DNA from 2 places in the Staphylococcus warneri genome. Region 2 is predicted to be linked to the other one. Evidence: a T-box and tRNA genes for the amino acid it is inferred to sense, from the RefSeq annotation. Region 2 holds a T-box; the other holds one or more tRNA genes.
What was found. The T-box of region 2 lies ahead of serS (serine--tRNA ligase). A T-box ahead of a tRNA ligase gene usually reads a tRNA of that ligase, here a tRNA-Ser.
Positions count from the first base shown of each region.

Region 1: it has a tRNA-Ser gene. The T-box ahead of serS (serine--tRNA ligase) is inferred to sense a tRNA for this amino acid. The anticodon was not compared.

Region 1 is NZ_LR134269.1:1,778,591-1,783,348, reverse strand. Features, by position in the region: gene EL082_RS08710 (IDEAL domain-containing protein) at 1-57, opposite strand, end outside; gene EL082_RS08705 (competence protein ComK) at 276-845, shown strand; tRNA gene EL082_RS08700 (tRNA-Asn) at 993-1,067, shown strand; tRNA gene EL082_RS08695 (tRNA-Ser) at 1,069-1,157, shown strand; gene EL082_RS08690 (DoxX family protein) at 2,104-2,460, opposite strand; gene EL082_RS12120 (SAR1012 family small protein) at 2,684-2,785, opposite strand; gene EL082_RS08685 (TM2 domain-containing protein) at 2,886-3,098, opposite strand; gene EL082_RS08680 (GNAT family N-acetyltransferase) at 3,302-3,856, shown strand; gene EL082_RS08675 (1,4-dihydroxy-2-naphthoate polyprenyltransferase) at 3,911-4,758, opposite strand, start outside.
Region 2 is NZ_LR134269.1:9,664-14,421, reverse strand. Features, by position in the region: gene EL082_RS00050 (AzlC family ABC transporter permease) at 1-496, opposite strand, end outside; gene serS (serine--tRNA ligase) at 827-2,113, opposite strand; T-box leader at 2,197-2,412, opposite strand; gene hutH (histidine ammonia-lyase) at 2,496-3,995, opposite strand; gene EL082_RS00035 (NAD(P)H-hydrate dehydratase) at 4,329-4,758, shown strand, end outside.

The sequences.
Region 1 (4,758 bases), 660 kb from region 2:
AACTGTAGTTACAAATTCTTCAAGTGTCGTATGTTTCACATTTGTATTATGATTCATAAGGATCTCGACCTTTCGTTTGAATTTAATATATAGATATTATACATTTTTTGAATTTTGAAATCAATGAATATTCTGACATTTTAAACGAAAAAATGTATCATATTACACTTTAAGAATAACTTGACTTTTGTGATTTTTCTTATAAAATAAAAAACATATTATTGATTCTATAAATTAGAAAAGATAATAAAATTTAATAAAGCGAGGTTATCCCAATGACAACTCAGAATATTTACGTAATTAGAAAGGGAGACATGGTGATTAGGCCTAATTATGATAATCAAAATCAACCAAATGGTTCAGAAATTATTCGGTTTGATAAGACAGTCATACAAAGCCCATTTAAAGTTCAAAAGATTATAGAGAGATCATGCAAATTTTATGGTAACAATTATTTAAGTAAAAAAGCTGAAACCAATCGAATCACAGGTATCTCAAGTAAACCTCCAATTTTATTAACTCCTTTATTTCCAACTTACTTTTTTCCTACTCATTCAGATCGACAAGAAGAAAATTTATGGATTAATATGCATTATGTTGAATCTATTAAAGAATTAAAACATCGTAAATGTAAAATCATATTTGCAAACAATGAAACCATTACCCTTAATGTATCATTCCACAGTTTATGGCATCAGTATACCAACGCAATCTTCTTTTATTATATGGTAGATAAACAATCCCGCATGAAATCTAATGACCCCGATAAACCCATCGATTATGAAAAATCCTCATTAAACATTTTTGAAGCATTATCACGTTATTCGCTATTTGTAGATAAATAAATTATGTTGAAATTTAAAATATGCGGAACGTTATATTAATATAGTGTAAATGTTCCGTATATTTTTTTAAGTTATCTCTTGATAATTTACGTAAAATTGATATAATAATATTTGTGCTTGATAGAGAAAGCACTACAATTTAATTATTCCACAGTAGCTCAGTGGTAGAGCTATCGGCTGTTAACCGATCGGTCGTAGGTTCGAGTCCTACCTGTGGAGCCATGGAAACGTACTCAAGTTGGCTGAAGAGGCGCCCCTGCTAAGGGTGTAGGTCGCGAGAGCGGCGCGAGGGTTCGAATCCCTCCGTTTCCGTTTTATAGTAAAAATCAGTTTAATTCTGATTTACTTAAACTACCTAGAACGTTGTTAAACCAACGTTCTTTTTTATTTTGTTAAAAATCCGTTTAAGTTTGTTTAATATATTTTGGTCAATATATGGTCAACACACTTTATTAAAGCGAATGGATAGTCCCTCCGTTACTATAAATAAGGGAGTGGGACAGAAATAATAAAGAACCACTAATCATTTATTATGTAGTGGTTCTTACGCATTAGCCATAGCTAATGTGTACTTTAAAATAGGAATACATGAGTGAAACTCATGCATAAGAAATACTAATTTCTTAAAAAAGTATTTCTTTATCGTTGTCCATCCCCAACTTGCATTGTCTGTAGATTTTCTTTTCGAAATTCTCTATGTTTGGGGCCCGTCCCCCGGCAAGGTTGACTAGAAATGAAAAAGCTTGATACATTAGACCGTCTTTGTAATTTATTACTTAGACGGTTTTATGCATGAACTTTAGTTCATGTATACGTCTAAAGCTTAATTTGAACACATGAGTCAATACGCATGTGTAAGTCATTCTAATTTCTATAAAAAAAAGAATGACTTTACAGTCAACTACTGCCTAAATATGAATGTAACTTGAAATATATATTTATGTCCCAGCCTGTTATTTTTTCTACTGATTTTTGACTTATCAAGAGTTGATTTCCTTCTTATAATATTTACTTCGAAGAATTAAGATTCTTTAGTGCGTGGACTTTAAAATGAAATACATTGAACACAGTAGCTAGCCAACTATGAGGCTAGGCGATAATTGAATATCATAGTATAAAAACACCATGAAATTAGAATCTAACCATAGGGCTGATCTAAAATCATGGTGTTTTTTATTATAATATCAATGCAATACTCAAGCTGTATTCCTAAAGTGATAAGATACTTACAAAAGTCTGTTAATATTAAATAAAATGATCAGTAAAATTGTATCCATTTTTTCCAACTATAACTGCTCATCACTGCTACATTCATTACGATATGAATTATTTCGAACTCATAACCACTAACGTATCCTCGAGTTAATTTTAAGGTGAATATGGAACCTAACATCACACAAATATAGAAAACATTAACATACGGTGTTAAAATCCCAAATATCAAGAAGATACCTCCAACAACTTCACCAATTGACATTAAAATTGCAAGTAGTGGGGGTAAACCTAATGAACCTAGAAAATGTATCGTACCTTCTAGGTCTACAAATTTTAACGTGCCATGTACTAAAAAAGATGTCGCTAACATCCATCTAATTAATAAAATTCCAAATCTCATTGATAGACTGACCTCCAGATTGTTATAAAATAAAAAAGTAAATTTCATAAGTAATTAAGAATAAAAGACTTTAAATTTCTAATAAAAATTATAATACTTATAAAATTTATCTTATTATATAACGAATGGAAGATTTTGTCTTTATTAAATGACCATTTATATAAAAAAGCCCATCAATTGTAATGAATACATTGATGGGCAGTAATTCTCGATATATTATTCTTTATTTTTTTCCGTTTGATTTACCTGAAATCAAATCACGGATAATTTTAACAATGTAACCTGTTATGATTGTTCTTACTACACGTTTAATAATGTTCATCATAATTATGTCTCCCTTTTGCTTTTACTTGATAAATAATATATACCCCGTTTTTAATGTTTTAAAAGTGAATGGAAAATAAATCGCTAGAATAGGGTAAATATTATTTTTCAAAAACAATGTAACCGTCATTGTCAGCTTTTTTAGTAAAAGCGACGATAATAGCATGAACAATAGCTACAATACTTGGAATACCTGTCCAAAAGAAGGCAAGATGTAAAAGACCTTGTCCGACTTTGTCAGCATAAAATTTATGAACACCAATACCTCCTAAAAAAATAGCTACTAATATATAAATGACTTTATTAACTCTCATTTTTTGCTACCTCCTAAAAATAAGATTCATCGATTAAAGAATTAATCACGTAACAAACATAAAAATGTATTTTAGAAATACTTCTTAAAGTTCAATTCTCTCATCAAAATCTCTAAATTCAATATGAAATAGGTCCTTTGATTTATATTATATCGTAGTTTCTATATAATGAAATTAAGACAAATTTTGAGGAAGGATATATGATGATTAGACAAGCACATCCTAGTGATAATAAGCGTATCGCTGAATTATGTTTTATGATTTGGGAAGATATGGAATTAGATATAGTTAATGAAATTAGCCAAGAAAGAATTATGAACATACTAGAGTTGAGTATTGTTAATGTAGAATATCGAAGTTATTATAAAAATGTTTGGGTTTATGAAGTCAATGGCAAAGTTGCAGGTTGTGTTATTGCATATGATGGTAAACACGAACTTGATTATGAGAAAAATTGGTTAAAGTTACCGCTTGATGAAGATATTCGTAAATATGGTACACCTTTACCAGTGAAAGAAGCAGAGGACGATGAGATGTATATTGAAACCGTAGCTACGTTTCCTGAATATAGAGGTCAAGGTATAGCTACACAACTGATGACTTATCTTTTGGAGAAGTACCCTGAGAAAAAATGGAGTCTAAATTGTGATTATGATAATGAAAAAGCGCTAAATCTATATAAAAAATTAGGATTTAAGACAGTGAATGATATCGATCTTTACGGTCATCTTTATAGACATATGATTAAATATAAATAATTAGAAAGAAAACTCGACAATGAATGGTAATCATTGCCGAGTAATTAAATGGTATTAAATTGCACCTAACAATGCACTAATATAAATGCCTAATGCATATAATAAACCGAAAATAGTATTTGTTTTACCAGTAGCAGCCATGGCAGGCATCATTGTCTCAGGTGTATCATTTTTGTTAAATCTTCTTACGGCTTTAATTGGCATTGGGAATGACAATAAAACTAATAAATAGAATAATGACCCACCAGATTTAAATAAGGCAGTAAATACTACAAGTGCATATGCGACAACATACATTGTGGCCATAAAGATAACTGAGGCGCGTTTACCAAGTAAAATAGGTAGTGTTTTACGTCCACTAGCTTTATCTTTGACACGATCTCTTATGTTGTTAGCCATGTTTATAAGTCCAATTGTTATGACGATAGGGATACTTAACCAAATGATTAGTCCTTGAACATTACCTGTTTGAATGAAAAAGGCTAATAAGATGATAATCATACCCATAAATACGCCTGAGAATAATTCGCCAAATGGCGTCCATGAAATCGGCATTGGTCCACCTGTATATAAATAACCAATTGCCATACAAACAACGCCTATTGGAATAATCCAAAATGAACTATGGAAAGCTAAGAATATACCTAGTAAGGCGGCAATAATATAAAAAGCAATCGCGATATTCATCACAAGTTTAGGACTCATACCATTTCTTACAATAGCACCACCGATACCTACAGAAGTATGATCATCTAAGCCTTTTTTAAAATCATAATATTCATTAAACATGTTTGTAGCCGCTTGGATTAATAAGCAAGCAATTAACATGGCTAAGAATAGACTGAATTTAAGATGATCTTCACTACCAAGTAGGAATAATTTAGCTGAAGCTGTCCCAACTA
Region 2 (4,758 bases):
CAAAATCTAATCCTAACATCTCTGGATTCGAAATATATTTGCCAAATACAGCACCAACTACACAAGAAAAGGTCCAAAACAAATATGCTGTGATGTTTAAACCATGCAACCAACGATCGTTAATTGGCTCACCTTTTAAATAAGGCGTGATGGCTACACCAAACGTTTCATCGGTTACTAAAGAACCAAGTCCAATTCGATTCCATAAACCATAAGACTTAAAATTGGGTGCTAAAGTCATACTTAATAAAAACATACGTGAATTAACAATAAATGTTGTTAACACTATCGCTGTTATGGGTGTTCCAGCTATGACTAACGCACATATAATAAATTGCGCCGCACCAGCATAAATAATCAAACAAAGTAATATAATTTCTAATAAACTAAACTTTTGAGATGCAGCAACGATGCCAAATGAAATACCAACACCTGCATACCCTAATAATGTTGGAATGCATTCTTTAACACCTTGTCTAAATGTGAGATGGGTCATCTTGTCTCCCCCTTTCTAGTTACAAACGCATTTACGTTTAAATAATAAACTCAAGTCTAATATACAATGATGAAAACGGCAATCACTTTAGACGTCGGTGTGTGTGATGTCAGACAAACCTCACTTTTAAAATGCCGTCATCACAACATTTTAAATATGACAGAATTTTCTATAAATAGTTAGATTACCCACACTATTTTGCGTCTGAATTTTACTTAATGTCCCTCCCCTACCCTCTTACTTTAGGTTATTGGCATAAAAAAAATACGCGGCAATGATGGCTCTTCATTACCGCGCATTGTGTAGCTAGTCATTCGCTAACAATCTAAATTATTTAGTTGGCTTTTGAATATGAGTTTTACCACCCATGAATGGTACTAAGGCTTCAGGGATAGTTACAGTACCATCTTCATTTTGGTAGTTCTCAACAATTGCTGCGAATGTACGACCTACAGCTAAACCACTACCGTTTAACGTATGCGCTAATTCAGGTTTAGCTGCATTATCACGTTTGAAACGGATATTGGCACGTCGTGCTTGGAAGTCAGTACAGTTTGAACATGAACTGATTTCTTTGTAGTCGTTATAGCTAGGTAACCATACTTCTAAGTCGTATGTTTTACTAGCACTGAAACCAATGTCTCCAGTACATAAGATAACACGACGATATGGTAATCCTAATTCTTCTAAGATTGCTTCAGCGTTTGTAGTCATTTCTTCTAAAGCATCCCAAGAATCTTCAGGTTTTTCAAAGCGTACCATTTCAACTTTGTCGAATTGGTGTAAACGAATTAAACCTCTTGTATCTCTACCAGCTGAACCCGCTTCACTACGGAAACATGCAGATTGTCCAGTGAATTTTTCAGGTAAGACACCTGGTTGGATGATTTCATCACGATAGAAGTTTGTTAAAGGTACTTCAGCAGTTGGAATTGTATATAGTCCTTCTTTTTCTACTTTAAATAAATCTTCTTCGAATTTAGGTAATTGACCAGTACCATACATTGTATCAGCGTTAACTAATTGAGGTACCATCATTTCAGTGTAACCATGTTGTGTTGTATGTTTAGTAATCATGTAGTTCATTAATGCACGTTCTAATTGTGCACCGTCTCTAGTTAGATAAACGAAACGTGCACCAGAAATTTTAGCGGCACGATCGAAGTCAGCCATTTTAAGATCTTCTACGATATCCCAGTGTGCTTTCGCTTCGAAATCAAATTCACGTGGTGTACCCCATTTTTTAACTTCGATATTTTCTTCATCTGAAGCACCTTGTGGTACATCATCATTGATAAGGTTTGGAATACGACATAGAATATCTGACATTTTATTATCAATTTCATTTAATTGTGTATCATATTCTTTAATGTCATCACCTAATTGACGCATTTCAGCGATAACATCATCAGCATTTTCTTTATTACGTTTTTTCTGAGCGATTTCTTCACTTACTTTATTACGTTTCGCTTTCATCTCTTCTGTCTTGCTTATTAATGTACGACGCTTTTCATCTAATTCTAATACCTCATCGACTACTTTAGGGTCGTCTCCTCTTAATTCAATTTTGCTCTTAACTTTGTCTGGCTCTGTTCTAAAAAGTTTAATATCTAACATGAAACCTTCATCCTTTCCCATAAAAAATATATATTTAGCATGCCAACTATGTATATAAAAGCATACAAAAAGACCACGCCCCGACAAGGGACGTGGTCTACGCGTTGCCACCCTATTTAACAAACAAAGCAAACATCTCAATGAAATGTAACTTCGTTTGCACTTAACTATAATAACGGTTATTCGCCGATTGCTCACTAAATGTAGGTAGATTCACATTAAAGTGGATTACTTGTTCTCACTAACCACAAGCTCTCTGAAATCCATCAATAATACTACTTGGCCTACGAACAATGTTTTATTAACTTACTCACAATATAGCAAAGTTTTTTGTAATTTTCAAGTTATTTTAAAATTCAATCATTTTCATTTTATGAATGTATTAATGATATGCACTATCCTTTAAGTACTGTGCTACGGCTTCTATGTCCTTATGGAATTGTCTATCCTGTTTGATAGATGGCACAATGTTTCTAAATTCGTCATATTTGTCTCGTGTTTTAGGTGATAGTTGATTGACACCTTTTAACTCAACTGCTTGTAACGCAATAATACATTCAATCGCAATAACTCGTCGTGCATTTTCAATCATTTGATAACCATGTCTTGAAGCAATCGTTCCCATAGATACATGATCTTCTTGGTTAGCTGAAGATGGTATAGAATCTACACTCGCTGGATGTGCAAGTGTTTTATTCTCAGAAACTAGGCTCGCAGCCGCATATTGCATAATCATCGCGCCACTTTGTAAACCAGGTTCAGGACTTAAGAATGCAGGTAGACCGTTATTCAATTGCGGATTCACTAGTCGTTCCACACGTCGTTCTGAAACATTCGCTAATTCACTGACACCTAACTTCAAATGATCAAGCGCAAAGGCGATAGGTTGTCCATGGAAGTTACCACCAGATATAACTATTGTTTCACCGTCTTCATCAAAGATAAGTGGATTATCATTTGAAGCATTCATTTCAAACTCTAACTTTTCTTTTACGTAGTTAAACACTTGATAACTAGCGCCATGAATTTGTGGAATACAACGTAAAGAATACGCATCTTGAACACGAATCTCAGCTTGTCTTGTTGTTAACTTCGAGTCTGCTAACCAATCACGCATACGTGCCGCGACATCTACTTGTTCTTGACTATTTCTAACTGCATGTACTCTATGATCATAAGCATCAACAATACCATTTAACGCTTGATGCGTGAGCGCCGCAATCCACTCTGCTTGGTAACCTAGGTCTTCCGCTTCAATATAATTAATAACCCCTTGAGCAGTCATAGCCTGTGTACCATTAATTAATGCTAATCCTTCTTTAGCTTGTAGATGTAATGGTGCTCTTCCTAATTCATTTAAGACATAACGACTATCAACTTCTTCATTTTTAAAGTAAACAAGTCCTTCACCAATAAGTGCTAAAGCTAAATGAGATAATGGTGCTAAATCACCTGAGGCACCGAGTGAACCTTGTTGAGGAATGACAGGAATAATACGCTCATTAATGAAATATTTGAGCTGATCGACCAATTCTAACGTTACTCCTGAATTTCCTTTTAATAATGTATTAAGACGTAAAATCATCATCACGAGTGATACCTCTTCAGAAAATGGCTCACCCATCCCACAAGCGTGTGAACGTATTAAATTAACTTGTAAGTCATTATATTGAGTCGAATCAATACGCACATCACTAAATAAACCAAACCCTGTAGTGATCCCATAAATGGTTTCTTTATCATTAATAATTCTTTCTACTACACTTCTACTTTTTTTAACTCTTTCTAATGCTTCCTCTGTGATTTCAATTTTTAAATCTTGGTGTAATAATTGTTTAATATCTTCAATCGTTAAAGCTTCTCCATTTAAAAATAAAGTCATAGAAACAGCTCCCCTTTATGTAGAATTAAAACTTCCATTATCAAAAAGTATACGTTTTCATTTTTATATAAACAATACTTTTTACAATTTTTATAATACATTAACAATTTAATTATTTAATACACTAAAATATTGTCATTGTTATACTTGGTATATATATCGTTACATTTCTTAAATTTCTATTGACGAAAGTGTATTACAGGTATAGTATTTTTTATTGTATTTAAAAGCACACACATCGTTGTGACTTATATTCAATATCAAATGAATCAATGAACATAAACCGGTTTGTATAATAGAAATAGATAATCCGGTAAAAGGAGGTTTAGGTAGATGGAAACTTTAGATACTATTAATATTCCTAAAAGAAAAGAAGAGTCTCATAAAGGTGATTACGGTAAAATCCTATTAATTGGTGGATCTGCTAATTTAGGTGGTGCAATCATGTTAGCAGCACGTGCATGTGTATTTAGTGGTAGTGGTTTAATTACTGTAGCAACACACCCAACTAATCATGCTGCATTACATTCTCGATGCCCGGAAGCAATGGTTATCGATATTAACGATACAAAGATGCTTACTAAAATGATTGAAATGACAGACAGTATCTTAATTGGACCTGGACTTGGTGTAGACTTTAAAGGAAATAATGCCATTACTTTCCTATTACAAAACATCCAACCTCATCAGAATTTAATAGTAGACGGTGATGCTATTACTATTTTTAGTAAACTTAAACCTCAACTACCTTCATGTCGAGTAA